One region of the Lysinibacillus phoenicis genome, then DNA from elsewhere that is predicted to be linked to it. Evidence: riboswitches for the same ligand, from Rfam matches in the RefSeq annotation. Region 1 holds a riboswitch; each other region holds the start of a gene.
The links. Region 1 has a riboswitch for thiamine pyrophosphate ahead of thiM (hydroxyethylthiazole kinase). Riboswitches for the same ligand answer to the same signal wherever they lie in the genome.

Region 1 (7,638 bases):
CATTCATGTCTTTCCGCCTCCTTAACACGTAATACGAATGACTAGCTTTTTTGTTTCATTTTTTTGCAATTATATGCAAAAAGATTTATACTATTTATTTCCTCATAATACCTTACCTAAAAAAACAAAAAAAATCAAAGTCCATTGCCATTCTTGAACTTTGATTTTCGACATTATTTCCTAGGAAATGATAATTAGTGTAGTTGTTTTGCTTCTTGCTGTCTTAATTCAACACGTCGAATTTTCCCCGAGGATGTTTTCGGTAGCTCTTCCACAAATTCAATAGCACGCGGATATTTATAAGGTGCTGTCAATAGTTTCACATGATCTTGAAGAGTTCGAATAAGTGCTTCATCACCATTTTCAGCATTTCGAAGTACAACAAAAGCTTTAACAATATTTCCCCGAACTTTATCTGGGCTCGCAATAACAGCCGCTTCTTTTACAGCTGGGTGCTTCATCAAAGCATCTTCTACCTCAAATGGCCCAATTGTGTAGCCAGAGGATATAATGACATCATCTCCACGACCCTCAAACCAAAAGTAACCATCTTGATCTTTATAAGCACGATCACCTGTAATATACCACTCTCCACGGAATTGTAAATTTGTTCGTTCCGGGTCATTTAAATATTTTTTAAACAGTGCGGGAGTGGTGCGATGAACAGCAATATCGCCAACTTCTCCAACAGCAACAGGGTTACCGAAATCGTCTATAATTTCAACCTTATTGCCAGGAGTTGGTTTTCCCATAGAACCAATTCTAGCTTCCATTCCAACCATTGTGCCAACAAGTAATGTGTTTTCCGTCTGACCGTAGCCATCTCGGACTTGCAAATCGAAAGTCTTCGAAAATACGTTAATGACCTCGCTATTCAAAGGCTCTCCTGCTGATACAGCTTGACGAAGTGCCGTTAAATCGAATTCATGTAAATGTTCTAGTGCTGCCATAAAACGATATTCTGTAGGTGTGCAACATAAAACATTTATTTTAAATTTTTCGAGTAACCTTAGATAGGTAGATGCATCAAATTTCCCCTTATATACAAATGCAGTAGCACCACTCCCTAATGTTGCTAGAAACGGACTCCAAATCCATTTTTGCCAACCTGGTGCTGCTGTCGCCCAAACAATATCATCTTCTTGCACACCTAACCAGTGTGGTGCTGTTGTTCGTAAATGTGCATAGCCCCAGCTATGAGTATGTACAGCTGCTTTTGGGTTTCCTGTTGTACCACTTGTATAAGCTAAGAATGCAGTATCTGTACTTTTTGTTGGAGAAGAACTTATGTAAGTTGTAGGTTGAATGCGCATTTTTTCTAAAAGTGGTTGCCAAGGTTCATGGGCCTTCCCTATAACAAATTGTTGCATTCCTTGTAAATTGTTCACCTGATCAAATTGATCAATATAAGGCTCGTAAGCAACAATTCCTTTAGCATTTGCATGCTTGATGCGATATTCAATGTCTTTAGTTCTTAGCATTTCTGAGCTCGGAATAATGGTTAATCCAGCTTTCAATGCTGCAATATATACAATATATGCTTCCACTGAACGAGGTACCATCACTAAAATCACATCACCTTTTGATAAACCTTGCATCGTGAATACGTGTGCAGCTTGATTTGCCCTTTCAAGTAAATATGCATATGTAATAAATTGTACATCCTTATTTTCCTCGTAAATAATTAATGCATTTTTTGTTGTATCTTGAGCATATTTTTCAATTTCATCTGTTATGTTATACCATTCTGGTGCAACTAAATCTTGTCTCTTCATGGCAAATGCCCCCTTTTGCTATGACACATTATAAAACTCTTTTTTCAGCATTTTCAATGGTTTGCGCTTAATTTTGGAAAAGTCATGACAACTATCATACTCTGCTATATGGCATCGGTCACATTTTGTCGATAGGTAAACTTGCTATTGAATACAATTGAAAAGTATGGTACATTTTGGTCAACTAAAAGCAAGATTGCAGGGGGACTCGTCAAGAGTTGAGAAGGTAAAACCTGACCCTTTGAACCTGTTAGTTAATACTGACGTAGGGAGCAATAAACATCTATTGATGAAAGGCTCTTTTTCGTGCATTTTTACACAAAAAGAGCCTTTTTTGCATGCTTACGTCCATCCATAAAGGAGGACTACGATGATATTTCAAACAATCCGTCAACAGCAACCACTGATTCATTGTATTACAAATTATGTGGTAGCAAATTTCCAAGCAAATGGTTTATTAGCAATAGGCGCTTCCCCGGTTATGGCTGATGATAGCCGTGAGGTAGAGGAAATGGTAGCACTCGCTCAAGCCTTGTTAATTAACATCGGTACACTCAATGATCGAACTAAAGAATCTATGTTGTTAGCAGGCAAAATGGCCAATAAACTTGGAATTCCAGTCATTTTAGATCCTGTCGGTGCTGGTGCCACTACTTATCGAAAAGAAACGGTACGATACTTGCTTGAGGAAGTACATTTTTCGGTCATTCGTTGTAATGTTGGGGAACTAGCAGCAATAGCCAATGTTGACTGGCAACAAAAAGGTGTCGATAGTGGGAATGGCTCCATTGCTTTAGAAGAAGAGGCGATCTTATTAGCCCAACATTATCAATGCATTGTTATCATAACAGGAGAACGAGATTTTATAACAGATGGTGTGGATAGCCAATGGATAAATGGCGGGAATATGCAAATGACCGAGGTAACAGGGACAGGCTGTTTACTTAGTGCTATTTGCGGTGCCGCCTATATTGCAGGCCATAATCCATACCGACAATTAGCGGACACATTAACTTACTATAAAAAAGCTGCGGTACTGGCGTCAGCGTTTACATCAGATATTGGTGATTTCCAAATAGCTTTACTAAATGCTCTTTATCGCCTATCGAAGGATGGTGAAGCTTCATGCATATTGTAACGACGATTGCAGGCTCAGATAGTGGTGGCGGTGCAGGCATACAGGCTGATTTAAAAACATTTCAGGAATTAGGGGTGTTTGGTACTTCAGTAATTACAGCTTTGACAGCACAAAATACAATGGGTGTGTCAGGAGTTTTCCCTATTGATCACTCCTTTGTTGAAAAACAATTTCAAGCTTTAATCGAAGATTTTTCAATTGCTGCAATTAAAACAGGGATGCTTTATTCCTCTGATATTATTAAAGCTATCGCACATATGATTCATAATCAAAACATCCCACTAATTGTTGATCCAGTAATGATTGCAAAGGGTGGAGAAAGCTTATTACTGCAAGAAGCTATTGAAGCAATGCGCTCTTCTCTACTACCACTTGCTACAATCGTTACCCCCAATATCCCTGAAGCAGAGGCTCTGACAGGGAGAAAAATACATGATGTTTCAGATATACGTGAAGTAGCTCAAGGTTTTTTTCAATTAGGTGTACATTGCGTCATTCTTAAAGGTGGCCATTTAGCAGATCCAAATTTTGCTATTGATTATGTATTTTTTCAAAACGGTAAATCTTTTTCTATGCAAACTCCACGTATTCAAACGTCCAATACCCATGGCACAGGTTGCACATTTTCAGCAGCAATCACTGCTTTTCTTGGTCAAGGTTTTGCGATGGATAAGGCAATTATCGAAGCTAAAAAATTTATTCAATTAGCAATTTTACATGATTTATCTATTGGTCATGGTTATGGACCAACAAATCATTTTGCTTATCAACTGCATAAGGATTCCTGTGAGGTGTTGATTTATGAAACGTGAGGATTTACAACTTTATTTTATTATGGGCACAAGCAATGTTAGTCATCAGAATCCCCTTCATGTACTAGAGAGAGCGTTGCAAGCTGGAATTACCATGTTTCAATTTCGAGAAAAAGGTTCCCATGCATTAACTGGATTTGCCTATGAACAATTTGCACGTCAATGTCAAAAACTATGTCAACAATATAACGTTCCTTTTATTGTCAATGATGATGTCGAACTTGCATTACGACTTGGTGCGGACGGTGTTCATATCGGACAAGATGATTTACATGTTAGCATAGCACGTAAAAAAATTGGTAATATGATTCTTGGTGTTTCTGTGCATTCCCAGGACGAACTAGAAACAGCCATTATCCATCAAGCAGATTATGTAGGTATTGGTCCGATTTTTGCAACAACTTCAAAACGGGATGCACAATCACCATGTGGTACAAATTTTTTGCAGCAAGCTCACAATTTCTATCCTGAATTACCAATTGTAGCGATTGGTGGAATTAACCCTACCAATGCATACGCCGTATTTCAAGCTGGGGCAGATGGTATTGCTGTTATTTCAGCTATCTGTGAAAGTATAGATATTAAGCATACAGTAAATACGTTAAGGTCTGTGACACGCATAAATGGTTGATTTTTAAACAAACTAAAACCAGTGCCTTTTTACGGTCACTGGTTTTAAGTTTATAAATGCTTAGTCAGCATTTATTGGTTGTTGTTTGGCATACCTTTTAATTGAGATTCTGCCATTTGTACAAGACGTTTAGTGATTTCACCACCAACGGAACCGTTGGCACGAGCTGAAGCTTCAGCTCCTAATTGAACACCAAATTCTTGTGCAATTTCGTATTTCATTTGATCAAGTGCTTGTTGTGCACCAGGCACTGCAAGCTGGTTTGAACTGCGGTTGTTGTTTGAAGCCATGTCTCTCACCTCCTTGTGAATATAGAATGTGCGATATTAGATTTTTAATACAAAAATTTTAGAGGTAAATTGTACCTCTAATGGCATAGATAAAATAACATAAAAAAGCCGTCTCAAAATTGACTTTGAAACGGCTGTAGATACCTTATAATAGATCTGCAAACTTATCTTGTTGCTGTTCTTCTTTTTTAGGGAAAATGTAGACCTCTCGATTTTTTACTGCTCGCTCGATGAGTTCATCAAAATCAGAGAAGCTTTCATAATGCTCTACCTTTTCAAGCTTTGGCTTTGTTTTTGGGCTGGCAGGTGTAAATATTGTACAGCAGTCTTCAAATGGCTGAATAGATGTTTCATATGTGCCAATTTTTTCTGCAATATCGATAATTTCTAATTTATCTGTTGAAATCAATGGTCGTAAAATAGGCGTATTCGTTACAGCATTGATAGCCGTCAAGCTTTCTAGCGTTTGACTTGCTACTTGTCCCAGACTTTCCCCTGTCACAATTGCAAGAGCTCCTATCTCTTCACGTACTTGATCAGCCACCTTTAACATCATACGACGTGTTGTTGTCATCGAAACATTAGAAGGTACTTTTTCTTTAATAAGTACTTGAATTTCAGTAAAAGGAATGACATGTAATCGAATACTAGCACCAAATTTCGTTAGTTCGTTTGCAAGTACCTTTACTTTCTCTAATGAGTTTTGACTTGTATATGGTGGACTAAAGAAGTGAATTGCTTCTAAACGTACTCCACGCTTCATCATTAAATAACCTGCGACAGGACTATCAATTCCACCAGATAGCATTAATAACGATTTTCCATTCGATCCTACAGGCATCCCACCCGCACCTTGAATGACCTGCGCCATCATATACGTTGCATCATGACGTACTTCTACGCGCAGCTCAATATCAGGCTGCTTTACTTTGACAGATAAATTTTGAAATTGTGGTAAAACATAGCCACCAATTTCACGTTGGATAGCATGCGATTCTAAAGGAAATGATTTATCAGTTCGTTTCACTTCTACCTTAAAAGTATGTTGCTCATCTTTAAATGTCTCCATTATTGTAATAGCAAGCTGCTTCATACTTTCCATATCTTTTTCACATGCAGCAACAGGGCTGAATGATTGAATACCAAAAATTTTAGGTAATCCAGTAATTAGCGTCTGCATTTGTTCTTCACTTTCAATAGCAATAAACATACGGTCACGTTCTGTACGAATATGAAGGTGTCCTAAATCCGCAAAAGCATGACGAATGTTCTCACGCAATCTACGGATAAAATCCATTTTATTACGACCTTTTGTTGAAAGCTCGCCATATCTAATTAGTATTTCTTTCCAAATCATTACATTATTTCTCCTTTAAGTTCCATTATTACTTCTGCTAATACTTGTTTCAATTGTTCTATATCTTCAACTGTGTTATGTGCTCCAAAACTAATACGAATGACACCCTTTTTATAATGCTCATCCAGGTGTAGAGCTTCTACCACATGACTTGTTTTCGTTTGCTTAGATGAACAAGCACTTGAGGTTGACACAATGATGCCACGTTTTTGCATGGCATTAATAATGACTTCCCCTTTTAAATCACGAACACTAAAAGATAAAATATGTGCAGCTCCCTGTGGAGTCGATAAAATATGCACCGCTTCGCCGTATCCTTCTAGCTGAGCACGAATTTCATTCTGCCATTGTCGGTATTTAGTAGCTCGATCTTTCATCGTCTCAACAGCTAATCGAGCCGCTTTTGCTAAAGCGACTGCTTGCGGAACAGCTACAGTTCCACTACGCAATCCAAATTCCTGACCTCCGCCAAGGGCATATGGCTGCCATTTTAATTTTTTACGGAACGCTAATACACCTGAGCCTTTAAAGCCGTGAATTTTATGTCCAGAGATGGAAATACAGTCTGGTCCTTCTTCTCCTTTGAAGGAAACCGCTAATTTTCCAAAGCTTTGAACTGCATCCACATGAAGGAATGCCCGACTCATTTCATGAATTATTTTAGCTGCTTCATAAATAGGTTGGACAGCACCCATTTCATTATTTACATGCATGATGCTAACTAGTATAGTATCTTTGCGAATTTTAGTACGTAGATCATCTAATGAAATGACACCATCTTGATTAACGTGAAGGTATTCAACATCATAACCCTCTTTTTCGAGTTGTTTAACTGTTTCCAAGACAGATGGATGTTCGATTTCAGTCGTTAAAATATGCTTTCCTATATGCGTATTACTATGTGCTATTCCAAAAATAGCTGCATTATTTGACTCTGTACCACCTGAAGTAAATAGCACATTTTTTGCCTCTGTTTGCAAAATATCTGCTACTTGCTCCCGCGCACGCATTAATAAATCATTTGATTCAACTCCCATGGCATGGATAGATGCTGGGTTGGCATAATACTGCTCATTCACAGTCATAAATGCCTGCATAACCTCTTTTAAAGGTTTCGTTGTAGCACTATTATCTAAATAAATTGTATTAACCATAATTTTTCACACACTTTCAAAACGTTGATTTAACGGTATTTATCATAACGCAATCTTTGGCGATTGACTACTAACTTTAACGATTCTTCCATTTTTAATTGGTACTTCACTCTTTTTTCAACATCGTGACAAAAGCTATGGGTGTGCAAAATTCCATATCTTTGACAAAACCGAATTTTTCATAAAGATGGATTGCTCGCTTATTAAATTCGGCAACAGTTAAACGAAGTGGGTGATGATGTTCTTGTTGGATGGTACTTAAAATAAACGCAAAAAATGCTGTACCATATCCTTGACCGGTTAGATTAGGATTCAAACCTATCCCTATATCTATACAATCTTCTATATATGCTTTAAACTCATGTCCTTTTGGAACTTGTGCCGCGGTACCAATACAATAAAAACCGATTATTTCCTCTAGCTCATTCACAATAGCATAGTACGGATTTTCAAGCATTTCTTGTAAAGATTCCTCAGTTAA
Region 2 (7,638 bases), 2.0 Mb from region 1:
CTGCTAATTATTATTCCTTCATGGATTAATCTATTGTTAAAAACATATGCCTTTATCGGTATCTTTGGTTTATACGGACCAATTAATGCATTTATCGAAGTTTTTGGCTTCGATCCAAAGCAAATGCTCTTTACGGATATTAGCTTTGTCTTTGTGTCAGTCTATATTTTTATTCCATTTATGATTTTACCGATCTTCAACTCGCTAGATCGTTTAAACCCAACACTTATTTATGCATCCCGTGATTTAGGAGCATCTGCCTTTACTACCTTCCGTCGTGTTGTTTTACCACTGACAATGGATGGCGTTAAATCTGGGATTCAAGTCGTCTTTATTCCTGCTCTATCACTGTTCATGATTACGCGATTAATTGCTGGGAACCGTGTTATTACACTTGGTACAGCGATTGAACAGCAATTCCTTGTGACACAAAATTGGGGCATGGGTTCAACTATTGCTGTGTTTTTAATTTTATTCATGGTAATCATTATGCTAATTACGGGACAAAAAGATAAAGGAGGTCGCGTACGATGAACAAACTATCTACATCAGCCAAAGTCTATTTAACGATTGTTTTTATCGTTCTGTATGCACCAATCTTCTATTTAATCTTTTACTCATTCAATAGTGGCGGTTCCATGAATAATTTCGAATCCTTTACATTAGAGCATTATCAGGCCGTTTTTGAGGATTCACGTCTACTCGTTATTTTAATTAATACTGTAATTGTTGCATTACTTTCTGCTTTAATTTCTACTATTATTGGGACGCTCGGGGCCATTGGTATTGTCACAGTCAAAGACTCAAAAATGCGCAATACTTTACTATCGTTAAACAATGTCTTAATTGTCAGCCCAGACGTTATTATCGGGGCAAGCTTCTTAATTTTATTTACAATGGTTGGCATTAAATTAGGTTTTGCTTCTGTTTTATTAGCACATGTCGCATTTAGTGTACCGATTGTTGTATTAATGGTTCTACCTAAACTACTTGAAATGAATAAATCATTAATTGATGCAGCATTAGATTTAGGGGCAACAAAAAAGGATGTCATGATGCGTGTTATTTTACCTTATATTCAACCAGGTATTTTTGCAGGCTTCTTCCTAGCTCTTACTTATTCATTAGATGATTTTGCCGTGACATTTTTCGTTACTGGTAATGGCTTCAGTACATTATCGGTTGAAATCTACTCAATGGCGCGTGCAGGAATTTCTCTAACGGTTAATGCTATTTCTGGTTTAGTATTCTTTGTTACTGTTTTAATCGTCGTAGGGTATTATTTCATTACAAGTCGTACAAGTAAAAGAATGGAGGGGCAACGATGAAGTCTTTAATTCAAGCAACCATCGCCATTCTTGTTGTTTCAGCCCTTTTATTCTATGCGGCGGACGCCTTAAGTGCAGGTGGCGGTAAAAGTGGAAAAAACACTTTAACGATCTTTAACTGGGGAGAATATATCGACCCTGACCTATTAAAGCAATTTGAAAAAGAAACAGGTATTCATGTCATCTATGAAACGTTCGACTCCAATGAGGCCATGATGACAAAAATTCAACAGGGCGGAACAGCTTACGATATTGCTGTCCCTTCTGAATATATGATTGAAAAAATGAAGGAAGAAAATTTATTGATTCCTTTAGATAAAACGAAAATCCCTAACTTAAAAAATATCGATCCTTACTTCTTAGATTTACCATTCGATGATGACAATAAATATTCCGTTCCTTATTTTTGGGGAACAGTAGGCATTGTTTATAATCCGAGTCTTGTTGGTAATTTAGATTTCTCTTCTTGGGAAGATTTATGGGATCCTTCATTAAAGCGTAAAGTCTTTTTAGTAGACGGTGCTCGTGAAGTCATTGGAATGGGCTTAAACAGTCTAGGCTATTCACTGAACTCATTAGATAATCACGAACTACGTGAAGCGACTGATAAGTTAATCACACTAGCACCCAATGTAAAAGCCATTATTGGTGATGAAATTACACCATTAATGATCAATAATGAGGCATCTGTAGCCCTCACTTGGTCTGGGCAAGCAGCCGATATGATGTATGAAAATGAGGAACTAGATTTTGCTGTACCTGACGAAGGTTCGAATTTATGGTTCGATAATATGGTTATTCCCAAAACATCGAAAAATATCGATGGTGCCCATGCCTTTATCAATTTTATGCTAAGTGCTGAATCTGGTGCTCAAAATGCCGATTATGTGGGCTATTCTACGCCTAATATTGCAGCGATGGACTTAATGGACGAAGAAGTTGTTTCTGATGAACGCTATTACCCTTCAGAGGAACAACGAGAAACATTAGAGGTCTATAAAAACTTAGGGCCAGACTATTTAGGAAAATATAATGAATTGTTTTTAGAATTTAAAATGAGTATACGATAATTTAAACTAGCGAATTGGTTCACACACCAATTCGCTAGTTTTTATCTGCATGCATATTCATTATAGTTAAAAAACAATTCAGTTCTTTCTGTCACAGAAACTTTAGTATATGACCACATTTTCACATACCCCTTCTATCATGCAATTGTCAAATGAATAATTTATTATTTAAAACTTAGAAATATAGCATCACATGTCATCTTAAATAACCTAAGAAGATAACTTTTGTGGAAAACCATTCTAAATATCGAACCACTTCAATAATCTTAACTAATAGCCAAGCGATAATTCTTTATGATAGACTGTACTATATTTGATTACAAAAAAAGGGGGTTTATTCGATGACCCAGCAGAAGTCCAATAAGGCGGCTTTGTATATTTTAATGTTTAACATGTTTATCGCAATGGGGAGTATTGGGATTATTATTCCTGTCATGCCTGAGTACTTAAAAATATTCGGTGCAGCAGGACAAGTTCTAGGTATGCTTATTGCAACGTTCGCCTTAGCTCAATTCGTATTTTCTCCAATTGCTGGGAATCTTTCGGATCAGTATGGTCGAAAAAATTTAATTATTTTCGGTCTTATCGTGACAGGTCTTGCACAAATCGGCTTTGGCCTTGCTACAGACGTATGGATGCTCTTTCTAGCACGCTTTTTAGGTGGTCTTGGTTCTGCATTTGTTGCACCTCCTATTATGGCTTTTGTAGCCGACGTCACAACCTATGAAGAACGTGGGAAAGGAATGGGTATGTTAGGTGCTGCTATGTCTCTTGGTTTTATGATAGGACCTGGTATTGGTGGCTTTTTGGCAAAGGTAAGCTTACACTTCCCATTTTTCACAGCTGGAGCTGCTGCCATTGTAGCATCTATTTTATCTTACTTTTTATTACCTTCTACCAAACCAAACACTGCTCAGCAGAAACAAAAGCAAGACAATCTGGCGAAGCAAATGGCTCGTTCCATACATATGCCTTATTTTGTTATGCTCATAATTATGCTCGTGTTCTCGTTCGGCATTGCTAATTTCCAAACGACTTTGTCCTTATTCGTGACAGAAAAGTTTAATTACACACCCGTAGATATCGCGATTATTTTAGTTGTCGGTGGTGCTTTTGGGGTCGTTGTACAAATGTTTATTATTACACCACTATTTAATCGTTTTGGTGAAATGAAAGTCGTATTAGTCAATTTATTTATTGCATCCGTTGCTATTTTCTTAATATTATTCGTTTCTGGCTTTGCCCTTATATTAGTTGTAGCAACTATTTTCTCTACAGCAACAACACTAATTCGACCAGCTGTTAATACGCTAATCTCAAAGCTTGCAGAGAAAGAACAGGGATTTGCTGCAGGCTTGAATAATGCTTATATGAGTCTTGGTAATATGATTGGACCAGCATTAGCAGGTCTATTATTCGACTGGAATATGAACAGCCCGTATATTTTTGGCTCCATCATATTATTAGCATGTTTCTTCCTTGCTCTTGTCTGGACATTGAAAAAAGCACCTCATTTAATGCATCCAGATACAAAGTAGTCTGAAAAATCATTGACTATTTTTAGCAGTATGTTACATTAATGTTGGTAAACTAATTAAATAAAATTAACCACTAGGGGAGTCTTTAAAAGGCTGAGACGTATATGTTTAGATACGGACCCTTTGAACCTGATCTAGTTCATACTAGCGGAGGGAAGTGGCGCTACTTGCTATTATCATTGTATACGCGAGGCCGCTTCCTATTGTTTTTAGGTAGCGGCCTTTTTATTTCCCTAGTGAAACTTTATCAAAAGGAGTGAACTTGATGTCAATTCGTAAATTAACGGTCATGGCTTTATTAGTAGCTATTGCCGTAGCAGGCTCTACCTTTGTCTCCATCCCGACAGGAATTGCACGTGCCTTTCCCATCCAGCATGCAATTAACGTGGTAGGTGCAATTCTATTAGGACCAGTTCCTACAGTCCTAATTGCCTTTGTTACTGCCATCATTCGAATCCTTACAGGGACAGGATCATTATTAGCGATCCCTGGCAGTGTTATTGGCGCATTATGTGCTGCCCTCGCTTATAAATACAGCAGTAAAATGTGGTTAGCTGGCATTGGCGAAATCATTGGAACAGGAATTCTTGCTTCACTGATCGCTGTACCTTATGCAAAGTTACTAATGGGGACCTCCGTAGCTGCCTTATTCTTCATGCCAGCCTTTTTAACATCCAGTACTATAGGTGCTCTTTTAGGCGTAGTGATTGCTAACAGTTTGCGGAAGACCGTCCTAGTAAAGAGCTTTAATTCTTCACTTTATTGAGTGAACGGGTTCTGTGTTTTTATATAGTATTAGATGGAGAAATTCCATTATATCTGATGATAACTTTGTTTGTTCTTTTAGAGCGGGGACATTTGCTTTTGGAGCGGATACCTGTCTCTTTGGAGCGCTTTCCCTCACTTTATGAGCGAATACACCACCCCTTGGAGCGCTTCTCCTTACTTTTCGAGCGGTTACCTGTCTCTTTGGAGCGCTTTCCTTCACTTTATGAGCGGTTACCTGTCTCCTTGGAGCGCTTTCTCTTACTTTTGGAGCGGTTACCTGTCTCCTTGGAGCGCTTTCCTTACTTTTGGAGCGGTTACCTGTCTCCTTGGAGCGCTTTCCTTACTTTATGAGCGGATACACCACTCCTTGGAGCGCTTCTCCTTACTTTCGAGCGGAGACCTGTCTCCTTGGAGCGCTTTCCCTTACTTTTCGAGCGGATACACCACTCCTTGGAGCGCTTCCCTTCACTTTATGAGCGGATACACCACTTCTTGGAGCGCTTTCCCTTACTTTTGGAGCGGATACACCACTCCTTGGAGCGCTTTCCTTTACTTTTGGAGCGGTTACCTGTCTCCTTGGAGCGCTTCCCTTACTTTTCGAGCGGATACAACACTCCTTGGAGCGCTTTCCCTTACTTTTGGAGCGAGGATCCCCCTTCTTGGTGCGTTTTCCTCAACTCTATAAGCAGTTACACTTCTTTGCAGTGCACTCGCCCTCACCGCTCAATCGAGGACTACTTTTTCATTCACCTCAAAGAATATAAAAAAGCAGTACAAAACTGTTTCGTTTTGTACTGCTTCTACTATATTACGATCTTTTTTTCATACCCTTTAATAATTGGGCAACATTGGTGTCTTCTGCCTGTACAGGTTTTTCCTCAACGAGCTGTTCTTTTTTCTTCGGTTTTGTGAGGAAGCTCCAGCCAAAACGCCTTATTGTAATATCAATAAAGAATAGTAGCATGCCTGCTAGGAGAAGCCATGAGGCAATGTTTTGACGGTCCGCTCCTTTTTTTGCAAAGTCACGGAAAACTTCTTGTGGTTCCTTTAAGACAGATCCACCAGTTTGTTTGGTTAATTCTTCTACTAAATGTTCATTTACAGGAAGTAGTTCATATTCAGCACTATAAGGAACGCTTAGTCCTGCTTGATATATGGCCTGCTTTTCATCAGCTATACGGAAGAAAATTAATCCTGGTTCAGCCTGTACAGTAGCTCGAACTTGAGAGGTCGAAATGGTTTCAAGTTGTGTTTCTAGCTCTTCACCTGCTTCATTAACTGCTACAATATCTAAAAATGCTGCTTCATTTGTAGGATCCGTAATCATAAAGGAACCATCTGTTTCCAATCTCACATCGTAGGCAACATCATTATAACTAGGAAGCATTTGTGAAATAAGTGTTTGCCAAAATGTCTCCCAATCCTGCCATCTTGCCCAATCTCCTGTCCATTTTCCGGTAGAATCGGATGTAAAGGCGAATGTTTTACCTAGACCGTATTGCCACTGTGCTAACACAGGATCTTCCTTCTCACTTTCTGCAATGACGGTAGCTCCTTGTTTAGCTGTTGTCCCAATATATGCATTCATTTGAGGGACACCATTAGCAAACAGTGTATTCCAACCTGCCGCATTATAGATTGCTGGATAAAATGGGTTATCCTCAATATAGGTACGGGAAATCATAGCTGTTTCACGAGATAAAATAGAAGGAATGGTTTGCTCATCAATAACATCGTAGAAACGACCACTGCCCATGTCACTTAGCGCTTCTAGTAAGTTTGCGTCGGCATCTTGACCAATCGCAACAGTCGATAATGTGATACCGTTCTCTTTCCCATCAGCAATTAAATCTTCATAATTCCCTGACTGTGATTGCCCATCTGTTAAGAGAATAATATGCTTACGTTGCAGCTTTAGATCTGCAAGATTTTCATAGGCTTTTGCAAGTGAACTATAAATCTCTGTTCCACCACCTGGTGTAACGGATAAAATCGTATCTACTGCTTCTTCTTTACTACTCAGAGGCGCTGTCTCTATAATCTCCCATGGCCGATCATCAAAGGCGATAAATCCTAATGTATCTTCATCGCGCAACATTTCTACTGAACGTGCAGCAGCTTCCTTAGCAAGCTCGAGCTTGGACCCAGACATACTGCCAGAACGATCGAGTACAATGACTAATCCTAATGAAGGTAGTTGCTCTTTTCCCTTTATTTCCATTTCTACAGGTAATAAAGTTTCAATTGGCGTTTTGAAATAGCCCCCTAAACCAAAACTGTTTTCCCCTCCAACCATGGTGAAACCTACACCAAAGTTTTTGACAGCTTGCTCAATAACACTCATTTTTGCCTCACCTACTAAATGGCCAGGAACATTGTCAAAAATGATTGCATTATATTGCAAATAGCTGGACAGTTCATTTGGTAAACTTTTAGGCTCAATAACATCAAAGGCTATGGATTGACTACCAAGTGCTGCTGCGATAGGTGAGGCTGTTTCGTAACCATTGACAATGAGTAAATGTGGTTCACTTTGCACCATTGTGACACTTGTTAACTTATTGTTTTCAAAAATAGCATCCTGTCCTACTTGTACAACAGCCTCATATTTTACTAGTCCTTCAGCAGTCGCTGCGTGCTTATAGGTAAACATATTCGTACCTTCATTAAGCTCAATAGACTCACGATGAATAAGCTCATCATTTTCATATAATAGCAGCTCACCTTTACCTGCTGCTGTTGCATAAATCTCTGTCACTAATTGTTGCTGCTCCCCTACATAAGCAACTTGAGGGGATACAAAGCTTTTTAGCGAAACATCATGCACAACAGGCTGACTAAAAGGTACAACATCTACACTAATGTTAGAGTCTTTTAACCTTGTAGCGAATTCTAAGACATCTCCTTTTGTCTCATTAGCATCAGTTAATAGCA
Region 3 (7,638 bases), 570 kb from region 1:
CTTTGGTCTTAGCACTCCTCTTTGGGCAGTAATTTTACTGACACTTGGTGGAGCTATTGCACTACATATCCGCTTTCATCACTTTGATACCATGTATCCGAGTGTTTTTATTTGGGCTTATTTAGGAATCGCTTTACATAATGGTTTTGATGAGCTTCTTGTAACAACTGCCGCCTTATTTTTATGTGGTGTTCTCTTTGTTGGTATTTTATTTATTAAAAAAAATCCTGCCCACCAAAAATAAATTGGTTAGCAGGATTTTAAATTATATCCTATTCTTCATCTAAGGAAGTTAAAATAATTGGTTTATCTTTAGTGACAATAACTGAATGTTCAATTTGAGCTACAAGCGATTTATCAGGTGTAACAAATGTCCAACCATCACCAGCTTCTACAATATGCTCTGCTTTTGCTGAGATAAATGGCTCAACAGCAAGCACCATTCCTTCTTTCATAATCGTAGAATCCCATGCATCATAATAATTTAAAATATGATTAGGCTCATCATGTAAAGATTGACCTAAGCCATGTCCTGTTAAATTCATAATAACAGTTAAACCATTAGCATTCGCCTCTCGTTCAACCGCTTTACCTATTTGATTTAATTTAGACCCAGCTTTAACCTTTGTCATTGCTCGATCAAAAGCACTTTTAGCAACTCGGCATAGTTTTTCTTTGTCCTCATAACCCTCACCAACAACAAATGAAATGCCAGTATCTGCAAAGTATCCATTTAAAGACCCAGAAACATCGATATTCACAATATCCCCTTCTTGAATAACACGTTTTCCTGGAATACCATGTGCCACTTCTTCATTGACACTAATACATGTATATCCTGGGAAATCATATTCCCCCTTAGGTCCAGAAATAGCACCAGCCTCTGCAAACATGCGGCCAGCAATTTCATCTAGCTCAAGTGTTGTAACACCTGGTTTTGTTGCTGCTTTCATGGCTTCACGAATTTCGGCACAAATGCGTCCAATTTTTTTAAAAGCTTCAATCTCTTCTTGCGTTTTTACAATCATTTATAACGTCCCTTTCATCTAATATCTATTCTTTAATATAACATAACTTTTTATGCGTATAACGATAAACGCTTTAAATATTGTATGCTTTCCTACAATGCAAAGTGCTAAAAGAGCTATTCATGACCAAAAGTCCCTTCACATGAGTGAAGGGACTTGCTTGTTGTTGAAAAAAGTTGATAATTTTGCTAATGATTCTGTGCGAAAGCGAATATCATCAAGTAGTATAGAACGAAAAGCTTTTATACCCTTTTACAATAAATCATTTGAGGAAACTTTTATTATGCTTTTCTTTGCATTAATTGTGGAGCGGCTGTGAATAAAAGCACCCCTACAATTGCCGTTAAAATGGTTGCTGGCAACATATATGTACCATTATAAATGATAGAATAGATCCATGCATTTTGATCACCCGCATACTCTGCAAAAAATACAGCTCCAGCAATTGTATGTGCTGTGTATCGTAAAAAGCCTGCAAAAACAGTACCTATGATAATGTAAAGTGCCATTTTCGTTTTGTTCATATTTTTTGCAGCATCCAACACAGGTCCACGTACAACAGCTGCTAATCCTACAACTGTAAAGGCAACACCATAATCCAATAATCCTTGAAGCCAGTGCACAATATAAGCACCAAACATGGTTTGCATAACACCCACAAGTACTCCCGTTGTTAGCCCAGCAACTAAGCCCCAACGAAATGCAATCAACATAATAGGCACCATGACAAGACTAACAGAGCCACCTTGTGCCCATACTTTAAAGGATACTTGATCGAGCACAAGGCCAATCGCTGCAAATATCGCAATCTCCACAAGCATTAATAGTCTTTTTTTGTCCATACATATTCTCTCCTTTGTTCCGATGTAGGATACAAGAGCAGGAATAGAAATGCAGACATCTTTTTTATTCCTAAAGAATGAAAAAACGATGCCAGGACAGAGCCTGACATCGTACAAGTGTCGGTTTCTATCCACATCCCTACGCAAGTGTTAACTTACAGGTTCAAAGAGTCAAGGCATTACGTGCCCAGTCTCAGCTGACATCATCAGCTCCCCTTGTGGTCGTTACATCTGAATTTATTTGAACAATCCCATTGTACGCAAAGGATTGGATGATTACAACCTCTTCCATACATTATTTTTTTGAAACTTTGCCGTTTTTCATGCGTAAATATTAAAAAAGGAGGTACAACTATGGAGAACCAAAAAATTTTATCTGCCTTTAGTTATCTTAGTATTTTCTTCGCCCCTTTTATCGTCCCATTAATTGTTTACTTTGTAACGAAAGATAGTGATGTAAAAAGACATTCAATTCGTGCACTTGTCTCTCATTTAATTCCTTTTGTTTTTGGCATCCTATTTTTTATTGTCTTTGTTTTTTCTACATTAAGATTAGATCCAACGTCAAGTAATAATACTGTGATGGTTGTTTGGTTAGTTTCATTTGCCGTTTATGCCATTGTCTCACTTGGTATTGTCATATGGAATATTATTCAGGCTGTTCGAGTAATACGTTAATGTTTCAATTTTAAGCGAAACAGGTAGTAATAATTGTAAAAGGAGCTGTTTTTTAATGAAAGTATCAAACGTTGTGAAAACTGCTGTAAAATTGGCACCTATTGTTATTCCTATCGTCAAAAAAGTAATGGCTGCAAAAAAAGGAACAACTCCTACAGCCACTTCTCGAAAAAAATAAAACAAAGGCGTATTCCCTATTTCGGAAATACGCCTTTCACTTATTTCACTTCAAAGTATGTCTGACTATGGCCATTTAATGTCTTTTCTACATGTAAAACCGCTGGCATTGCAGATTTTAATTCAGGCACATGAGAGATTACGCCAATCATGCGACCAGAATCCTGTAAATCAATTAATGTATCGATTGCTTTATTTAATGATTCCTCATCAAGCGAACCAAAGCCCTCATCAATAAACATCGTTTCAATATGAATATTACCTTGGAAGCTTTGAATTACATCTGCCATTCCTAAGGCAAGGCTTAATGAGGCATTAAATTTTTCGCCTCCCGATAATGTTTTGACATCTCGTAGTTGATCGGTATAGGCATCGTAGACATCAAGACCTAGTCCGCTTTGTTTCGCATGCTTTTCCAATCTATCTGAACGTCTGAGCTCAAATTGACCATTTGATAAATGATAAAGGCGAATATTGGCAGCTTCAGTAATTTGGTCTAAGTAATTAATTTGAATATAGCGCTCAAAAGATAGCTTTTTCGAATTTTGGCCGTTTAATAATCCATAGAGCTCCTTTACTCTTCCCGCTTCTTGCTCAAGTAAATGAAGCTCCCTCGCTATTTCTTCTACTCTTTCAATAAAACCTTGGCAAGCTTGAGCAAAACCTCTCAACTGTTGTAAACGTTTAAATGCTTCCTCATAAGATATACGAAGTTGTTCTACTTTGGCTTCCATGGACACTAAATCTTGTTGCTCTTTTCCTTGAAGATACATAGCCCCTTCAGTAATTTGGATTTGCAATGTGTGTACCTGTAAAGCATAGTCACTACAAGCTTTTCGAAGGGTCTCTATTTGCAATAAACTCCGTTTGGCAGCTGTATATTCCTCGTAGCTGTCAAAGCCTATCTCCTGCATGCTTGCTGAGAATTGCTGACGTTTTTCATTCATTTTGAGTTGTAATTCTTCAAAAGTTTGTTTGGCTATTTCCATCGTCAATTTTGCATTACTTGTTGCTTCCTTCGCTCTATGCAATTCGTCTTGACTCTCTTGCCATCTTTTTTGCAAATCCATTTTTTGTTTACTGATATCTGTAAGCTGTTGCTGTAATTGCTGCAAGGTTGGTAAATGGTTTGGCATATGTTTAAGCTGTTCTTCAAGAACTGCTTGCAGTCTTGTCATTTCTTTCAACTGCTCAGCTAAATATTGCTCTAAGTTCATCTGTTTAGTTCGTAGCTGCTCTATTCTCTCACGTTGCTGCTTAAGTTTTAATCGCATATCTGCTAATTGATGATGAACAATTTTTAATGTCGCAATCTCTTGCTCTATGTTGTTTAATGTAGAGATGAGCTGTGCATGGTCTTGCTGTGTAATGTGCTGCTCTTCTAGTTGCTGACAGGTTTCTTGATAAAGCTGTTGCGCAGATGACAAGAGCGCTTCTTTTTCTAGGTACTTACGCTCATCTAAAGAAGCCTTAGCCCTTAACACTTCGACTTCAGAGAGCTCTATCATTTCCTGCTGCTCATTATGTGTTTTCTGGTGTGTCAAACTGCCACATACAGGGCAAGGTTCCCCGTCCTTCAACTGTTCAGCCAAAATACTAGCCTGACTTGTCAACCAACGCTGCTCTAATAATTGTAGAGCCTTTTTACTCTCCTGATAGTGAATGTCAGAAGTGGCTACGTCCTGCTTAGCTAACTCTACAGCCCCTTTGTATTTGTCTACTTGTTTTATTAATGCTACCTGCTCACGAAGTTTCGGTAACTGCTCTAAGTAGCTTTCATATGGCTCAACCTGTTTTTCATATTGTTCCATCGTTTGAGAAAATTGCTGTAACTGCCCTTGTTCTTTCTCCAATAACATAAGATTATCAGCTACTGCCTGTTTTGCTGTTTCGACATATTGTTCTGCTATTTGCAGCTGCTGCACATTGTTTTCATAGGCTTCAAATTTAGGCAATAAAGTCTGTAATTGCAATTCCTGCTGCAACATCTGTTGACGTTCAGGCTCTTTCGCCTCTTCAATCTGATACTTTTCTTGTGCCCGTTGTAGCTGCTCTTTTGTTTGTTGAAGTTTAAATTGAGCCTGTTGAAATGTTTGTTCTTTTAAGTTCAGTTCAGCACGTAAATCAATACATTGTTGTTCAAGTGGCACAAGTCGCTCCGCTTGTTCTGCTAAAACAATCTCCTGCTCCTTTGCTCGGTATCTATCCTGTTCTTTTAACAATAGTTGCAGTCTCTGCTGCCGACTAGCTTGCTCTTCGAACTGCTCATTTATTGTTTTTGCTAGTCGATAATATTCCTGCTCCTTTTGATGAAGACTATAAGCTTCATCATATTGCTGCTGTTCTTCCTCTATACATTTCTTATAGTAGCTAAACTCCTCCTCAAGTGCCTGTGTCAGTTGATGTAAATTTTCCGTATTGTCAGCAATCAAGGTGAATAAAGAGGATGAACGTTGCGGTAAGGCACCAACAATTTGACCTAATAGATGTTCCTTTAATTGCTTGGCACGTTCAAAATCCTTCTCCGCCTCTTTCCGTTTGGCATCCAGTTTTTTTGTCATGACGCCAAAACGATCTGTTTTAAAGATTTTTCGTAAAATAACTTCCTTATTTGTAGAGTCAGAGGTCAATAACTTGCGAAATTCACCTTGAGGTAACATTACAATTTGGCTAAATTGATCTTTTGTGAGACCTATGATTTCCAACAATTTTTTATCGACTTCAAGCGTTTGTTGTTTCTCTACGATGCTATAATCGAGCTTTCCCTCTCTTACTTCAGCTAATTCTATTTTCTTACCTGTGATCGTTTTATTTTTTTCTTTAATATGACCTGGCTGTCTTACTATTTGATAAACTCTGCCATGCATTTCAAATAGGAGCTCTACAGCTGTATAGACATCATCATGAGCAAAGCCGCTTCTCAGTAAAGCCGTATCCTGGCGATCCTCACCACTACCTGATCCGTAAAGCGCATAACAAATAGCGTCGAAAATGGTTGTTTTCCCAGCGCCTGTTTTTCCGGAAATGGCAAACAAACGATGTTCTCCAAGCTCTTGGAAATCAATCACCTCAGTATCTTTATACGGACCAAATGCAGTAATCGTTAACTTTAATGGCTTCATTTTACTGTCTCTCGCTCCTCATCTAATAATTCCTGTAACATCTCGGTAAAAAGGCGTTCCGTATCTTCATCTGGCTGGATGCCGATAATATTCGTAAAGAAAGAACGGAACAAGTCTATATCCTCTAGCTTTTCTGTTTCTACAACTTGTAACTCACGTGGTGACTCTTGTCGTAGTATCTTACGTTCTACATGCATCGCATGGGGAAAAACACTACGAATGCGTTCCATCGGTGAAGAGACGGTTGTCGTATCCGTCAATCTGACAAAGACATAATCATCACTCGGTGGTAGCTTTAACAGATCCTCCAATTGACCTTCTACTACTCGTAAATTTCTTCTTGGTACGAGCTTTCTTTTGGTTACTATGCTTTTACCGTGTTCATCTAATTCAATGATTAAAAAGCCTTTTTCATGTAAGTGCTCTGATAATGAATATTTTAACGGAGAGCCTGCATAGCGGATCGTTTCATTTAAGACAAAATGTGCCTTATGTAAGTGTCCAAGAGCGGTATAGTGGAAAGGTTTAAATAAAGCTGCATTCACACAATCTGAGCCCCCGATAGAAAGCGGACGCTCTGAATCACTGGTATTGGCTTCTTCCTCACCATACTTTGTGACGAAAGCATGTCCCACAAAAATATGACGCTTACTCGCATCCATATCCTGAGTAATATGATCTATAATTCTCTGCATAGCGTCTTGATGAGAACGAATCGTTTCATCTTCAAAAATATGACGAATTGAGGCGGGCTCAGCATACGGTACAAGATGAAAATGTACCTCTCCATATTGATCATTCAAAATAATAGGGACATGATCTTTCGTAAATTGCCCCTTGATATATAAACCACTATCACTCATCAATCGACTCCCAAAATTTAAACGACCCGCACTATCATGATTTCCCGCCACTGCTAAAACAGGAATCTGCTTCTCTAATACTATTTTCGCTAATACATCATTTAGTAAATTGACTGCCTCAATAGGGGGCATTGAACGGTCATATAGATCACCTGCGATGACAATTACATCTGGTTTTTCATCATCTATCGCTTGTATAAATTGTTGCAGAATATATTGTTGATCTTCTGTCATATAAACACCTTGAACAAGCTTCCCTAAATGCCAATCTGCTGTATGAAATATCTTCATTCTAGTCCCTCCTAATCTTCTTTATATTTTAGCATGACTACTGCCTATCTAGTGGTATTCAGCAGTATAGTAGTTCTATCCAATATTGGATTTCATATAAAAAAGCATCTAAATAGATGCCCTTTAATAACGATTATTTAAATGTTTTCTATAAAAGCTTTATAGCCAGGAAATCCTTGAATAGCATAAGCTGTACGGGTAGACTGCCGTTGTGTCGTTTCCCGTTCCTTGGATTTCGCTGATAATTGTTGCTTTATAATTTCCTCAAACGATAGAGGATTGGGCTTGGGTAATTCGGATGAAGAGATCGTCAAAGCATTACTACCACTATAAGACTGTAAAAATGCATTAGCCATTTGACGGTAGCCTTCAAAGTTTGGATGAACATCTGCACTATTTGGTAAGTAGTTTATGGCATCCAATCCAAAGCGATCATAAACATCTACATAAACCGCTCCTGCATCCTCTGCCTGTTGTTGTAAAATCGTATTTAATTTAACTAGCTGTTCGTTCGTTCCCTTTTTTTGTGTAGGATGAACATATGGATACGCAAAATAATAGCCCATTACAAAAATCTTTGCTTTCGGCGCAAGTTCATTTAACTCATCTAAAATGGTTATCATATTTTTTCTAGCCA
Region 4 (7,638 bases), 1.5 Mb from region 1:
GCAATATCCGTTTGAGTTGCATAATAATTATTAACAACTGATTGAGCCGATGATACAGCAGACTCTATTGCGTTTCTTTCTGTTTGTGTAGTCCATGGGGTATTATATGGCACATTCGAGCCATCCCAAGAAACCGTAACGTATTGAACAGAATTGATTAAAGATTGTAGTGAAGCTTTATCGCCATAGCCATATTTTGTTCCGCTTTTTTGAGCAGCTTGATAAACAGCTAGGGCATTTTTGTATTGACTGATGGCATTTTTCACTTGTTCTTGGGAGGCACTGTTGTTGTTTGCTACAGCTCTTGCGCTTGCTACTGCTGAATCAAATGCGTTTCGCTCAGCCTGTGTTGTCCATTTGTCTGTTGTTAAAATATCATAGCCGTTTACAGATACATGTACATACGGCGGTGATGCTAGTAGTGTATTAAGCTCTTTTTTATCAATAATAGGAAGAGTAACCGAAACATTTTTATTGTCTACTTGTACGTTCCCTACTTGATGTCCTGAATCTAACGCTACTTTAGTACCGCCTTTTACAACGATTTGATCAATTTTTCCTTCACCGTACAGGTTGAAATCTTTGTCCACATTAATTGTAAGTTTTTCTACATTAGACATTACCTCAAAAGAAGTAACTTTCCCTACTACATCCACTTTTGAAAGTGTTTGATCAGAAGATACATTAACTTTAGTACGTGCTAAATTAATATCAGCTGATTTCATATCTCTTAACGTTACATATAACCAATTTACCTTTTTTGTGACAATTGGTTTTAGCGTAATTGTATCACCCACTTCGACTTCATCGAGCGTTATGGCCTTCTTTACTCTGTTTGTAATGATCAACTGACCATCAACACTAACGTCTTGAATCTTTACATAGTCTGCATTTACAGTGAGGTCTCCAGAAATCTCTGCGTCACCACCGTCGAAATAGACAGATTTTTTGCTTGTCCCTGCTTTGTTTAATGTTAAAGCTGTAACGTCCGTAATTTGGCCGTTTTTTACGACAATAGTAGCTCGGGCGTTTGTTAAAGCTGTTTTGTTAGAAGTTTGAAAAAGAGATTTTAAATCTTTATGGACTCTAAATGTACCGTTCGATGTGATGACCGTATCTTTTGTTAGATTTCGGATAGTCACAGATTCACCAATGACTTTTTTTGTTGCTGCTACTTGAGTTTCATAGGAATTTACTTGATTTAAAGGTGTAGCGGCACTTGCGGAAGACACTGGTATTACTAGCGTCGCTGTAATAGCCGTGGCCATTAATGTTGATAGCGCTTTATTTTTCATGTAAGTCACTCCAATCAGGTTATTTATTAGTTAATATATCATATTTTTCTATAATTTAGAATTGGGGGAGGATGTTATACTATGAAGCTCTATTCAAATAAGTCATAAGTCCTTTCCTTTGTAAAATGAGTTATTGGCGAAATATCGGTATTTCTCTCTATTATTATGTAAAATTTCTACTTTATTCGATAAATATTTTATTGTGATACTATCTTCCATCCTTTATCATTATTATAAAAAAGGGGTGTTAGTGGTGAAAAAATCGAGGGGTATTGCATTAAAACTATCTTCCTTAATTATAGGATTATTTTTAGTATTATTTTTATCCTATACAGTGACCACGGGCATTATTATAAAAAAACAAAGTGTTGAAGACGCAGAGCATGGAACATTGCAAACGGCTGAATCTTCAGCAGCTATTATGAGTGAGCGTTTTAAGAAAGCCAATACAACATTACATACGACAAAGCGCATTATTGAAAGCATGGAGAAAAATAATACATTATCAGCTCAGGGCATCCTAGACATGATGAAAAGTAATTTAGCTAATAACGATGATTTACTTGGGGTTGGAGCTGTCTTTGAGCAAAATTCTATTATGCTGAAGCCGAATGATGAAGCTACTTTAGTGGATTCCAAAAATCGATTTGGCCCTTATTTAAGTAAAAATGGTAATGACATTACGACAGCTCTTATTGAAGGTGTCGATGATAAAAGTGTTTCTGAATGGTATTGGATACCAAAAGAAGAGGGACGCGCAGTTTTGACTGAACCGTATGATTATAATGTAAACGGACAAACTGTTTTAATGACAACCATTTCGGTGCCATTAGTCAATGCTTCTGGTTCATTTTTTGGTGTACTGACAGCAGATGTTTCTATAGATTTTTTAAATGAACTAACAGAATCGGTTGCACCAGAAGGTGGTTACGCAGCCATTATTACGAATAAAGGTATACTGACAGCCAATAGCTTTGGTAAAGAGCTAGATGGTCGCAATATGCAAGAGGATCCGACTTGGAAAAGTATAAGTAAGACAATGGAAAATGGCGAGCTAACAAATATGTACATTGATTCTAATCAGCTAAAGGAAAGGGCTTATAATGTCTTTGCTCCAATGATATTAGAGGATATTGATGAAACATGGACAGTTCAAGTCGTGTTACCCGAATCAAAAATACTAGAGACATATAATCACGTATTCGTATTTACGATTATTGCCTCCATTATTATGGTAATTTTAATGACAGCTGCAAGTGTGTTATTCATCTATAAACAGCTAAAGCCACTCAAGTTTTTACGTACATCTATCGAAACGGCAGCAGAGGGAGATTTAACCCAAAAGGTGGATGAGAAGTATATTAAGGCTGATGAAATTGGGGCAGTTGCATTAGCTTACAATAATATGCTAGATAAAACCAATGGTGCGATTCAAACCGTATTGAACTCTACTACATTATTAAACCAATCGTCCAATCAAGTACATGAGGCCTTTAATGAAATTGTAGCGTCTAGTCAAGAGGTGTCTGTTGCCATCAATGAAATTGCACAAGGCGCATCGAAGCAATCTGAGGATACGGAAGAAACGAATTATCGAATCATGGATTTATCTGAACAGATTGATGCCATTACAGCTCTTTCTAATGAAATGGATGAACTCTCTCATAAAACGAACGAAACAACAGAAAAGGGATTGTACGAGGTTGAAAGCTTACGTGAACGTAATATAGAGACAAATGAGATGAACGGTCGTATTCAACAACAAATCGAATCATTAGCCTCTCACATTGCGAATATTAATCATATCATTGCTTCGATCCAAAGCATTACTGAGCAAACTAATCTATTAGCTTTAAATGCAAGTATTGAGGCAGCACGTGCTGGTGAACATGGTAAAGGATTTGCTGTCGTTGCAGAGGAAGTAAGAAAGTTAGCCGAGCAATCTAAAAGTGAAACAGAAATTATTAAGAATACAGTAGAAAGCATCCTTGAAAATTCACAGCAAACAGTTGCTGTCATTGCATCTAATGCGGATTTAATGCAATCTCAAAATGAATCCGTACAAAGTACACAACTGGCATTTAAAGATAACAGTGATTTGTCACGTTCAATTGCAGCCTCTATTAGTGAATTAATGAGTAAGCTATCAAGTATGTTAGAGCATAAAAATCAAGCGATTATGGCCATCCAAAGCATATCAGCAATTTCAGAGGAAACGGCTGCCTCAGCTGAACAAGTAAGTGCATCTGCAATGGATCAACAAGCAGAGTTACAAAAAGTAGCCGAGTCTATACAAAATATGAACGATATTTCCAATGAACTGCAAGAAGTCGTGAATCGTTTTAAATTAGCGTAAAATGAAGGGCTGCCTAAACAAATAGGCAGTCTTTTTTTATTGGAAGAGACATTGACCTAGTAGAAATTCGGCACTACTATAAAAGAAGGGAAGGGGGTCATCGAAATGATGTATCTCGGAATGATTTTCTTTCAAATTGTTGCACCTATTTTAGTGTTACTTATAGTAGGTGCTATCTTACAAAAGAGATTTCGCTTTAATTTAAAAGCGTTGTCTCAGCTTATTACATATTGCTTTATGCCAGCAGCTGTTTTTGTAAATTTATATGAGACGAGTGTAGAGCTGTCTGTACTGGCAGAGGTCGGATTGTTTATTGTGCTTTTTATTGGGAGCCAAATGCTACTCAGTCACCTTTTTGCGAAGTGGCTTGGTTTAGTTAAAACAGAGGCAGCAGTTTTTAAAAATAGTGTTGTGCTCATTAACTCTGGGAACTATGGCATTCCGGTAGCTCAAATGATTTTTGTAACACAACCTATTGGTGTAGCGATTCAGGTCATCCTTGTAATCTTTCAAAATATGACAACTTATACATATGGTTTGTATAATTTAATTTCCTCTACCAAATCAGGAATGACGATTATTAAAGATTTTTTTAAAATGCCCATCATTCATGCGTTGATTATTGGTGTAGCCATGAACTATTTTAATATCGGTATTCCACAGTTTATTAAAATACCAATAGACCATGTAGCAGATGGCTTTATTGCTGTGGCACTAATCACGTTAGGTGCGCAATTATCGCAGCTTGAAATCAAATCTATGTTTAATAAAACGGTTTTCGTCAGCTGCTTCACACGTTTAATTGTCGGACCAGCCGTAGCTTTAGCCATTATTTTTTTATTGGGGTTAGATGGAGTTGTCGCTCAATCACTATTTATAGCCAGTGCTTTCCCGACATCCCGCAATAGCTCTAGTCTAGCATTGGAATACGATGTGGAATCGGCAACAGCTGCCCAAACTGTTTTATTTTCAACTATTGTCAGCTGTATAACGGTAACAATAGTGATTTATCTTGCGGACGTATTATTTGCTTAATCAATAGAATATTAAAAAATAATGAATGGAAAACTTCCATCTCATAGTAATATCTGCTACACTAGCATCAAACTAAATAGTATTAACTAGGGGAGTCTGATGAGTCAGGCTGAGAGGGAAACGCTTAGAGGTTTCTTGACCCTTTGGACCTGATCTGGCTCATACCAGCGTGGGAAAGTTAAGAAACTATTGCATAGTATGTGTATGCAATTTCAACCTTTACATTCGTGGCCGGATCCAAATAATTATTTTGGATTCGGCCTTTATTTATTTGTTAGGGTGAGCTAGATCCGGTCCTTGTAACAAAAAACATTTAAGGGAGAGAAGTAGCTCATGTCAGCAATTAGTGAAAAGAACATTACGATTATGTCTAGCTTTGAAGGAAGCAAAAAGGTGTATGTTGAAGGTTCCCGTCCGGATATTTTAGTACCAATGCGAGAAATTGCATTAAGTCCGACAACAGGAAGCTTTGGAAATGAAGAAAACGCCCCTATTCGAGTATATGATACGAGTGGTCCCTATACAGATCCATCTTATCAAGTAGATATTACAAAAGGTTTACCTGCCTTACGAAGTGGATGGATTCAAGAGCGAGGAGATGTAGAAGCATATGAGGGCCGCTCTATAAAACCGGAGGATAATGGTTTTCGTCGTGCAGATGATCCGCGTAATCATGAAAATGTCTTTCCTGAATTGGCAAGAAAGCCTTTACGAGCAAAAAAAGGGAGAAATGTAACGCAGCTGCATTATGCAAGACAGGGGATTATTACACCTGAAATGGAGTTTGTAGCGATACGTGAAAATATGGATCCAGAATTTGTCCGATCTGAAATTGCAGCTGGGCGCGCTATTATGCCTTCTAATATTAATCATCCAGAGGCGGAGCCAATGATCATCGGTCGTAACTTCCATGTGAAAATCAATGCCAATATTGGGAATTCCGCGGTATCGTCTTCTATAGCAGAAGAGGTTGAAAAAATGACATGGGCAACACGCTGGGGTGCTGATAATATTATGGATCTTTCAACAGGTAAGCATATTCATACAACGAGAGAATGGATTATTCGAAATGCAGCGGTACCAGTGGGGACAGTGCCAATTTATCAAGCATTGGAAAAGGTAAATGGCGTAGCAGAGGATTTAACGTGGGAAGTTTACCGTGATACGCTTATTGAGCAAGCCGAGCAGGGTGTAGATTATTTCACGATTCATGCAGGTGTACTATTACGCTATGTTCCCCTTACAGCTAATCGTGTAACGGGAATTGTATCTCGTGGTGGTTCTATTATGGCACAGTGGTGTTTATATCATCATCAAGAGAATTTCCTTTATACTCATTTTGAGGAAATCTGTGAAATTATGAAGACTTATGATGTTGCTTTTTCTTTAGGTGATGGCCTACGTCCAGGTTCAATTGCAGACGCCAATGATGAAGCCCAATTTGCAGAGCTTGAAACACTAGGTGAACTAACACAGATTGCGTGGAAACATGATGTTCAAGTGATGGTGGAGGGGCCAGGTCATGTACCGATGCATCTGATTAAAGAAAACATGGACAAGCAATTAGAAGTTTGTAAGGAGGCGCCTTTTTATACGTTAGGTCCACTTACAACGGATATTGCTCCAGGCTATGACCACATTACATCGGCTATTGGGGCAGCGATGATTGGCTGGTTTGGGACAGCAATGCTCTGCTATGTGACACCAAAGGAGCACCTTGGCTTACCTAATCGCGAGGATGTTCGAGTGGGAGTAATTACGTATAAAATAGCGGCACATGCGGCAGATTTAGCGAAGGGGCATCCTGGTGCACAACGCCGAGATGATGCACTATCAAAAGCACGTTTTGAATTCCGCTGGCGTGATCAATTCAATCTATCTCTCGATCCAGAAAGAGCGGTGGAGTATCATGATGAGACTTTGCCAGCAGAAGGAGCAAAAACAGCACACTTTTGCTCTATGTGTGGTCCTAAGTTCTGTAGTATGCGAATTTCACAAGATATTCGAAATTATGCTAAAGAAAAAGACTTGAATACGACAGAAGCGATCCATCGAGGTATGAAGGAAAAGGCAGAGGAATTTAAAAAAGCGGGTAGTCAGATTTATCAATAATGTAAAAAGGCTTGTGTTGTAGTATCGACACAAGCCTTTTGTGATTAAAAAACTCCATGTGAGTGAAAAATTCACATGGAGTAAAAATTGGATTTGGATATCAATAATAAGTGGAATATTAAACGTTTGTTGGTTGTTTTACATATGGGTTTGTAAGATCCATACCTTCTAATGAAAGACCCATTGCTTTTGCTACACCTTCACCATATGCTGGATCTGCTAAATAGCAGTGAAGGATGTGACGGCGCTTGATGAATTCTTCAACAGAAGCCATATCATTTGCCGTATTTTCAAATAGACGTTGTTGCTCTTCTGCCGTCATAAGTCGGAATAGTTTACCTGGTTGTTCAAAGTAATTGTTGTCGTCTTCACGGAAGTCGTGAATACCTGCATGACCATCGATACGTAATTCAGGCTCTTTATAGTCTAAGTTATGCTCCCATTCACCATAGCTATTTGGTTCATAACCTAGTGTTGAACCAAGGTTGCCATCAAAACGCATTGCACCATCACGGTGGAAAGTGCGGAATGGACATTTCGGTGCGTTAACAGGAAGCATATAGTGGTTAACACCGAGACGATAACGCTGTGCATCTGCATATGCAAAGATACGACCTTGTAACATTTTATCTGGTGAGAAGCTAATACCAGGAACAATATTAGACGGTGCAAATGCAGCTTGTTCAACTTCTGCAAAATAGTTGTCCGGGTTTTTGTTTAACTCAAACTCACCCACTGGAATTAATGGGAAGTCTTTTTTATACCATACCTTTGTTAAATCAAATGGGTTGTATGGTAGCTCGCGAGCTTGCTCTTCAGTCATTACCTGAATGTACATTT

Region 2: linked by a shared signal. The riboswitch ahead of thiW (energy coupling factor transporter S component ThiW) and the one ahead of thiM (hydroxyethylthiazole kinase) in region 1 are both predicted to bind thiamine pyrophosphate.
Region 3: linked by a shared signal. The riboswitch ahead of thiT (energy-coupled thiamine transporter ThiT) and the one ahead of thiM (hydroxyethylthiazole kinase) in region 1 are both predicted to bind thiamine pyrophosphate.
Region 4: linked by a shared signal. The riboswitch ahead of thiC (phosphomethylpyrimidine synthase ThiC) and the one ahead of thiM (hydroxyethylthiazole kinase) in region 1 are both predicted to bind thiamine pyrophosphate.

The regions. Positions count from the first base shown of each region.
Region 1 is NZ_JBDFMP010000002.1:4,025,844-4,033,481, reverse strand. Features, by position in the region: gene sppA (signal peptide peptidase SppA) at 1-7, opposite strand, end outside; gene mbcS (acyl-CoA synthetase MbcS) at 195-1,775, opposite strand; TPP riboswitch at 1,966-2,064, shown strand; gene thiM (hydroxyethylthiazole kinase) at 2,146-2,913, shown strand; gene thiD (bifunctional hydroxymethylpyrimidine kinase/phosphomethylpyrimidine kinase) at 2,901-3,725, shown strand; gene thiE (thiamine phosphate synthase) at 3,715-4,356, shown strand; gene ABC382_RS21640 (alpha/beta-type small acid-soluble spore protein) at 4,428-4,646, opposite strand; gene thiI (tRNA uracil 4-sulfurtransferase ThiI) at 4,792-6,003, opposite strand; gene ABC382_RS21630 (cysteine desulfurase family protein) at 6,003-7,157, opposite strand; gene ABC382_RS21625 (GNAT family N-acetyltransferase) at 7,264-7,638, opposite strand, start outside.
Region 2 is NZ_JBDFMP010000002.1:1,986,263-1,993,900, forward strand. Features, by position in the region: gene ABC382_RS11565 (ABC transporter permease) at 1-534, shown strand, start outside; gene ABC382_RS11570 (ABC transporter permease) at 531-1,328, shown strand; gene ABC382_RS11575 (ABC transporter substrate-binding protein) at 1,325-2,398, shown strand; gene ABC382_RS11580 (MFS transporter) at 2,740-3,936, shown strand; TPP riboswitch at 4,002-4,109, shown strand; gene thiW (energy coupling factor transporter S component ThiW) at 4,202-4,702, shown strand; gene ABC382_RS11590 (VWA domain-containing protein) at 5,513-7,638, opposite strand, start outside.
Region 3 is NZ_JBDFMP010000002.1:3,453,516-3,461,153, reverse strand. Features, by position in the region: gene ABC382_RS18700 (hypothetical protein) at 1-244, shown strand, start outside; gene map (type I methionyl aminopeptidase) at 273-1,028, opposite strand; gene thiT (energy-coupled thiamine transporter ThiT) at 1,310-1,870, opposite strand; TPP riboswitch at 1,990-2,097, opposite strand; gene ABC382_RS18685 (magnetosome magnetite crystal formation protein family) at 2,225-2,548, shown strand; gene ABC382_RS18680 (hypothetical protein) at 2,604-2,726, shown strand; gene ABC382_RS18675 (SMC family ATPase) at 2,767-5,847, opposite strand; gene ABC382_RS18670 (exonuclease SbcCD subunit D) at 5,844-7,001, opposite strand; gene ABC382_RS18665 (SGNH/GDSL hydrolase family protein) at 7,139-7,638, opposite strand, start outside.
Region 4 is NZ_JBDFMP010000002.1:2,569,733-2,577,370, reverse strand. Features, by position in the region: gene ABC382_RS14280 (S-layer protein) at 1-1,295, opposite strand, end outside; gene ABC382_RS14275 (methyl-accepting chemotaxis protein) at 1,549-3,651, shown strand; gene ABC382_RS14270 (AEC family transporter) at 3,757-4,686, shown strand; TPP riboswitch at 4,765-4,879, shown strand; gene thiC (phosphomethylpyrimidine synthase ThiC) at 5,020-6,798, shown strand; gene ABC382_RS14260 (catalase) at 6,917-7,638, opposite strand, start outside.